DNA from 2 places in the Pseudomonas sp. H1_G08 genome. Region 2 is predicted to be linked to the other one. Evidence: predicted binding sites of a transcription regulator. Region 2 holds the regulator's gene; the other holds the start of a gene.
The links. The regulator sigma-54, encoded in region 2, starts transcription at its own class of promoters, with help from an activator protein. The targets are predictions, from matches to a motif close to ANTGGCATNNANNTTGCTNT.

Region 1 (3,415 bases), 750 kb from region 2:
CTGCTGCTGTCCACCATTGTCCGCCGTCAAGGTCATCAAGTGCTGACGGCGGCCAATGGTGCGGAGGCGGTCGAATGCTTCCAGCAGCAAGAACCCGATCTGGTGTTGATGGACGCGCTGATGCCGGTAATGGACGGCTTCGAAGCGGCGCGGCAGATCAAGGCGCTGGCGGGTGAAGCGTTGGTGCCGATCATCTTCCTCACCTCGCTGACCGAGAGTGAAGCGCTGGCCCGTTGTCTGGAGGCTGGCGGTGACGATTTTCTGGCGAAGCCGTACAACCAGGTGATCCTTGCCGCCAAAATCAAGGCGATGGATCGCTTGCGTCGCCTTCAGGCCACGGTCCTGCAGCAGCGCGATCTGATCGCGAAACATCATGGCTATCTGCTCAACGAACAACGCGTGGCCAAAGCGGTGTTCGACAAGGTCGCGCATTCAGGGTGCCTGAGTGCGCCGAACATTCGGTACCTGCAATCGCCTTACGCCCTGTTCAATGGCGATCTGTTGCTCGCTGCGTATACGCCGGCCGGTGACATGCACGTGATGCTCGGCGATTTCACCGGGCATGGCTTGCCGGCAGCGGTGGGGGCGATGCCGCTGGCCGAAGTGTTTTATGGGATGACCGCCAAGGGCTATGGCCTGGCCGAAACCCTGCGCGAGATGAACGCCAAGCTCAAGCGCATCCTGCCGGTGGACATGTTCTGCTGTGCCACCTTGCTCAGTCTGAGTTTCCAGAGCCGTTCGGTGGAGGTGTGGAACGGCGGCATGCCCGACGGTTACTTGCATCGCATGGCCAGTGGCGAGCGCGTGCCTTTGCCGGCGCGGCATTTGCCCCTGGGGATTCTCAGCGCGCAAGCCTTCGATGACCGTACGGATGTGTATCCGATGGCCGTCGATGATCGAGTGTTTCTGTTATCGGACGGGGTGATCGATACCTGCGATGCCAATGACCAGTTGTTCGGCGTCGAACGCTTGCAGCAGGTGTTTGCGGCGAACCGTGAGCCGGATCGGTTATTCGAGGATATCGAACAGGCGTTGCGCGATTTTCGCGGACAGGCCCGTGATGACGTAAGCATGGTCGAGGTCAGTCTGCTCGAGTCGGCGCAGGCCCACGGCGCCGCGCCGGTGTATTCCGACAGCGGCCAGTCGTGCCCGCTGGACTGGTCGGCCAGTTTCGAGTTTCGCGGCGCCACGCTCAGGCGCTTCAATCCATTGCCGTTCCTCTTGCAGTTGCTGCTTGAGGTGCATGGCCTGCGCGCGCAAAGCGGGGCGCTGTACAGCGTGCTCGCCGAGTTGTATTCCAATGGGCTGGAGCATGGCGTGCTCGGGCTGGACTCGAGCCTCAAACGCGATGCGGCAGGTTTCGCCCGCTACTATGAAATGCGCGCGGCGCGGTTGGAGGCGCTGCAAGACGGTTTCGTGCGAGTGCATTTGCAGGTCCAGCCGCAAGGCGAGGGTGGGCGGCTGGTCATCCGCGTCGAGGATAGCGGCAAGGGGTTTGATGTGGCGCGGGTCATGGAAAGGCCCGTGGATAACGTCCGCTTGTCGGGACGCGGCATCGGTCTGGTCCGGCAGCTGGGGCGCAACGCCAGTTGGTCGGACCAAGGTCGTAGTGCCAGCGTGGAGTTTTTCTGGGAGATTGAGGCATAATCCGCCCATTCTTGATCAAGGAGTGAGCAAGTGACAGACCCACATGTAAATCGCGAAGTCCTCGATACTTTGCGCGAGGTGATGGAGGACGGCTATACGGAATTGCTGGAGACTTTTCTGGCAGATTCGCAAAGCCGCCTGCACGAGTTGCAGGACAGCACCAGCGCCAAAGCGCTTTCCGATGTAGCGCATAGCTTCAAGGGCAGCGCCAGCAACATGGGCGCGGTTCGACTGGCCGAGTTGTGCCAGGACCTGGAGTCGAATGCGAAGGACAAAAGCCCGGAAGCGCTCGCTCAGCTAGTCGCCGATATCCATTCTGAATTCGCCGAAGTACGTCCGGTGTACGAAAGCGAAAAGCACCACGCCCACATCCACTGAAGCTGCCGTCCGGCGCTTTTCGCAAGTGTCTGGCCAAACTGGCCCGGCACTTGCAGTCAACTTGCTCAACTGTACCTACGATCCCAGTGCAGCGGAGACCGTGTCATGCCTGCGACCCCCAACATTCTTCTTCAGACCGCCGCCCAGGCCAAGGCGCAAGCCGCCTCTGCCAAATCGTCGGCAATGGCCGCAGACGCCGGGGACAAGGCTTCCAGCTTCGCCAGAGTGTTTGCCGATCAGGCGCCGGCCAAGCCTGCCGTGAGCGCCGACAACTCAGTCAAGCCGGCACGCGATAAGGTCGCAGACAGCAGCGGCAAAAAGGATATCGGCAAAGATCAGTCTGCCGCGCCCGAGCCAGCTGTTGCCGATAGCGGCAAAGCGTTGCCTGCCGACAAAGCGGCGACGAGCGACGACGCGACTGCCACTGCCGATGACACCGCTGAAACGGTACAAATCCCTGTGGCCGATGCCGCGCCAGTAGACCCGACGCTGGATCCGGCCCTGGCGCAAGTCGTTCAGCCATTGGCGGCGCCTGTCGTGCCGACTCCAACAGTCGCAACGCCAGCCCAGCCGGAAACCGAAGCGCCTGCATTGGCGGTCGTGTCGGGCATGGTCAAAGATCCGGCGGCCACCGATAGCGATTTCGATCCATCGGCCGACCCGCTCGACTCGATGCCGGCCGTACGCATGGCGATGGAGCAGGGTGGGCATATTTCCGCCGCCAGTCAGGCGCAACCGAAAGCCACGCCTGCTCAAGCTCAGGCTGACGGCGAATTGACCGCCGCGCAGAACTTTGCCGCCGGCATGGCCAGCATGCTCGACGTGCAGGCCGACAAGGACAGCACCAGTCAGGGCGGCGAACAAGCTTTCAGCGGGCTGATCGACGATGGTCTGAAGGATCTGAAATCGGCTACCAGCGACACCCGCGTCGATGACTTCGCCAACCGTCTGGCGGCACTGACCCAGGCCGCTACGCCGAAAACCGCCAATGCGCTGCCGGTGAATCAGCCGATCGCCATGCACCAGAGCGGCTGGACCGAAGAAGTGGTCAACCGCGTCATGTACCTGTCCAGCGTCAATCTGAAGGCCGCCGACATTCAGTTGCAACCGGCGGAGCTGGGGCGTCTGGATATCCGCGTGAACATGGTTCCCGATCAGCAGACCCAGGTCACCTTCATGAGCGCGCACCCGAGCGTGCGTGAAGCGCTCGACAGCCAGATGCACCGCCTGCGCGACATGTTCAACCAGCAGGGTATGGGCCAGGTGGATGTCAATGTCGCCGACCAGAACCGTGGCTGGCAGGGGCAGCAAGGTCAGGAACAGGCGCAGCATGGGCAGAGTGGCCGGACCAGTGCTGCGGGTGGGCGTCTTGACTCGGTGGATGAGGAAT
Region 2 (3,415 bases):
AAGGCTTCATTGCTCGGAGCGCTGCGTAGCTTGTCGCGCACTTCCTTGCGGTCGAGCATGCTGGCGATCTGGCGCAACAACTCCAGATGCGCGTCGGTTGCGGCTTCCGGGACCAGCAGTACGAACAACAGGTCCACCGGAGCGCCGTCGATGGCGTCGAAATCGATCGGGGCTTCGAGGTGCAGCAGGGCGCTCACTGGCCCCGCGCAGCCCTTGAGGCGGCAGTGGGGAATGGCGATGCCGTTGCCAAAACCGGTGGAGCCGAGTTTTTCACGGGCGATCAGCGCCTCGAAGACATCCTGCATCGCCAGATCCGGCACTTCGCGGTGGATCAGGTTGGCAATCTGTTCGAGGGCTTTTTTCTTGCTGCCGCCCGGCGCGTTCACTTGGGAACGGCCGGGGGTCAGGATGGTTTCAAGTCGGATCATGGATAGGGGTGTTAACGACCGGTCGCGCCCTGGAGGAGGCTCTGGGTCTTTTCCTTATGCTTTTTGAGTTGGCGATCCAGCTTGTCGGTAAGTGAGTCGATCGCAGCGTACATGTCGGTATCTTCTGCGTTTGCGACCACTTCACTGCCGGGAATATGCAAGGTGGCTTCGATCTTCTGTTTCAGCTTTTCGACGCACATCGTGACCTGCACGTTGGTGATCTTGTCGAAATGTCGCTCCAGTCGCTGGAGTTTTTCCTCGATGTAGGAACGCAGAGGTTGGGTCACTTCCAGTTGGTGTCCACTGATGTTGACTTGCATACAGCTTCTCCTTCGTTGCCAGTGCATAAAGCGGCAGGCCGAAAAGCCTGCCACTGGAACGCTGTAACGTGGCTTACATCAACCGCTTGCGTTCGCTCGAAGGCGCGATTCCGAGGGATTCGCGGTACTTGGCGACGGTGCGGCGAGCCACCTGAATGCCTTGTGCCTCCAGTAAACCAGCGATCTTGCTGTCACTCAACGGCTTTTTCTGATTTTCCGCAGCGACCAGTTTCTTGATGATCGCGCGGATCGCCGTGGACGAGCATTCGCCGCCTTCGGAGGTGCTGACGTGGCTGGAGAAAAAGTATTTCAGCTCATAAATACCGCGCGGGGTATGCATGAATTTTTGTGTGGTCACCCGGGAAATCGTCGATTCGTGCATGCCGACCGCTTCGGCGATGTCATGCAATACCAACGGCTTCATTGCTTCGTCGCCGTACTCGAGGAAGCCGCGCTGATGTTCGACGATCTGCGTGGCCACTTTCATCAGGGTTTCGTTGCGGCTCTGCAGGCTCTTGATGAACCAGCGGGCCTCCTGCAACTGGTTGCGCATGAAAGTGTTGTCGGCGCTGGTGTCGGCACGCTTCACAAAACCGGCGTACTGGGCGTTGACGCGCAGGCGAGGCACCGATTCCTGGTTCAGCTCGACCAGCCAGCGCTCGTTGTCCTTGCGCACGATCACGTCGGGAATGACGTATTCGGCTTCGGTCGACTCGATCTGTGAGCCGGGACGCGGATTGAGGCTCTGCACCAGTTCGATGACCTGACGCAGCTCGTCTTCCTTGAGCTTCATGCGCCGCATCAACTGGCTGTAATCGCGGCTGCCGAGCAGGTCGATGTAATCGGCGACCAGACGCTTGGCCTCGGTCAGCCACGGCGTCTTCGCGGGCAGCTGGCGCAATTGCAGCAGCAGGCATTCGCTGAGGTTGCGTGCGCCGATACCGGCGGGCTCGAATTGCTGGATGCGATGCAGGACGGCTTCGATTTCGTCGAGCTCGATGTCCAGTTCCGGGTCGAACGCTTCAAGAATTTCTTCGAGTGTTTCGTCCAGATAGCCCTGATTGTTGATGCAGTCGATCAGGGTCACGGCGATCAGGCGATCGGTGTCGGACATCGGCGCCAGGTTCAGTTGCCAGAGCAGATGACTCTGCAGGCTCTCGCCGGCCGACGTGCGGGTGGTGAAATCCCACTCATCGTCATCGCTGCTGGGCAGGCTGCTGGCGCTGGTCTGGTAAACGTCTTCCCAGGCAGTATCCACTGGCAGTTCGTTGGGGATGCGCTCGTTCCAATCGCCATCCTCGAGGTTATCCACCGTCGGGGCGGTTTCCTGGTAGGAGGGTTCCTGGATTTCGGCGGGCTTCTGTTCGGCGTTGTCGGCCAGCGGATCGGCATTGTCGAAGTCGTCGCCTTCTTCCTGGCGCTCGAGCATCGGATTGGATTCCAGAGCCTCCTGGATCTCCTGTTGCAGGTCCAGGGTCGACAATTGGAGCAGGCGGATGGCCTGTTGCAGCTGCGGTGTCATCGTCAGCTGCTGGCCCATTCTCAAGACTAGCGATGGTTTCATGGCAGGGGCTTAACACCTTATTCGCCGGCGCTTTGCGCCATCCACTACAGGGCGCCGAAGCGCCAAACTTAAGCAAATTATATGCCTGAAACTGAAGTGTTTGCCTAGAGCGCTGTAACAATTAAAGCGGATAAATGCGCCTTGAATCGATACAGCGCTGTCGCGCTTACAGGCGGAACTCGTGACCCAGATACACTTCCTTGACCAGATCGTTGGCCAGGATGGTCTCGGCATCGCCTTCAGCGATCAGTTGACCGTCGTTGACGATGTAAGCGGTTTCGCAGATATCCAGCGTCTCACGCACGTTGTGGTCGGTGATCAGCACGCCGATGCCCTTGGCCTTGAGGTGATGGATGATCTGCTTGATGTCGCCGACCGAGATCGGGTCGACACCGGCGAACGGTTCGTCGAGCAGGATGAACTTGGGTGCAGTGGCCAGGGCGCGAGCGATTTCCACCCGGCGACGCTCACCGCCGGACAGGCTCATGCCGAGGTTGTCGCGGATGTGGCTGATGTGGAATTCCTGCAGCAGGCTTTCCAGCTCCTTGCGACGACCGGCCTTGTCCAGCTCCGGGCGGGTCTCGAGGATCGCCATGATGTTGTCGGCGACCGACAGTTTACGGAAGATCGACGCTTCTTGCGGCAGATAGCCGATACCGGCCTTGGCGCGGCCGTGCATCGGCTGGTGGCTGACGTCCAGATCATCGATCAGCACACGGCCCTGATCTGCCTGCACCAGGCCAACGATCATGTAGAAGCACGTAGTCTTGCCGGCGCCGTTCGGGCCGAGCAAGCCGACGATCTGCCCGCTGTCGATCGACAGGCTGACGTCACGCACGACCTGGCGGCTTTTATAGGCCTTGGCCAGGTGCTGAGCTTTCAGAGTTGCCATTACTGGGATTTCTCTTCGGTTTTCTTCTTCGGCTGGATCACCATGTCGATGCGCGGACGCGATTCGGTGACCTTGCTGCCCGTGGCGCGACCGGCGCTGGCCAGCTTCTTCACGGTGTCGTAGACGATTTTTTCGCCCTGGGTGACGTTGTTATCCTTGTCGATAACCTTGGCCTTGTCGATCAGCACCACCCGGTTCTGCTGGGCGTGGT

Region 1: AB4N85_RS02895 (flagellar hook-length control protein FliK) is a predicted target of sigma-54. The motif match lies at 2,074-2,093, and genes of this name have one in related genera.

Annotation. Positions count from the first base shown of each region.
Region 1 covers NZ_CP162822.1:627,347-630,761, forward strand. The annotation lists gene AB4N85_RS02885 (ATP-binding SpoIIE family protein phosphatase) at 1-1,647, shown strand, start outside; gene AB4N85_RS02890 (Hpt domain-containing protein) at 1,678-2,025, shown strand; gene AB4N85_RS02895 (flagellar hook-length control protein FliK) at 2,131-3,415, shown strand, end outside.
Region 2 covers NZ_CP162822.1:5,776,695-5,780,109, forward strand. The annotation lists gene ptsN (PTS IIA-like nitrogen regulatory protein PtsN) at 1-428, opposite strand, end outside; gene hpf (ribosome hibernation-promoting factor, HPF/YfiA family) at 440-748, opposite strand; gene AB4N85_RS26025 (RNA polymerase factor sigma-54) at 822-2,312, opposite strand; gene lptB (LPS export ABC transporter ATP-binding protein) at 2,479-3,204, opposite strand; gene lptA (lipopolysaccharide transport periplasmic protein LptA) at 3,204-3,415, opposite strand, start outside.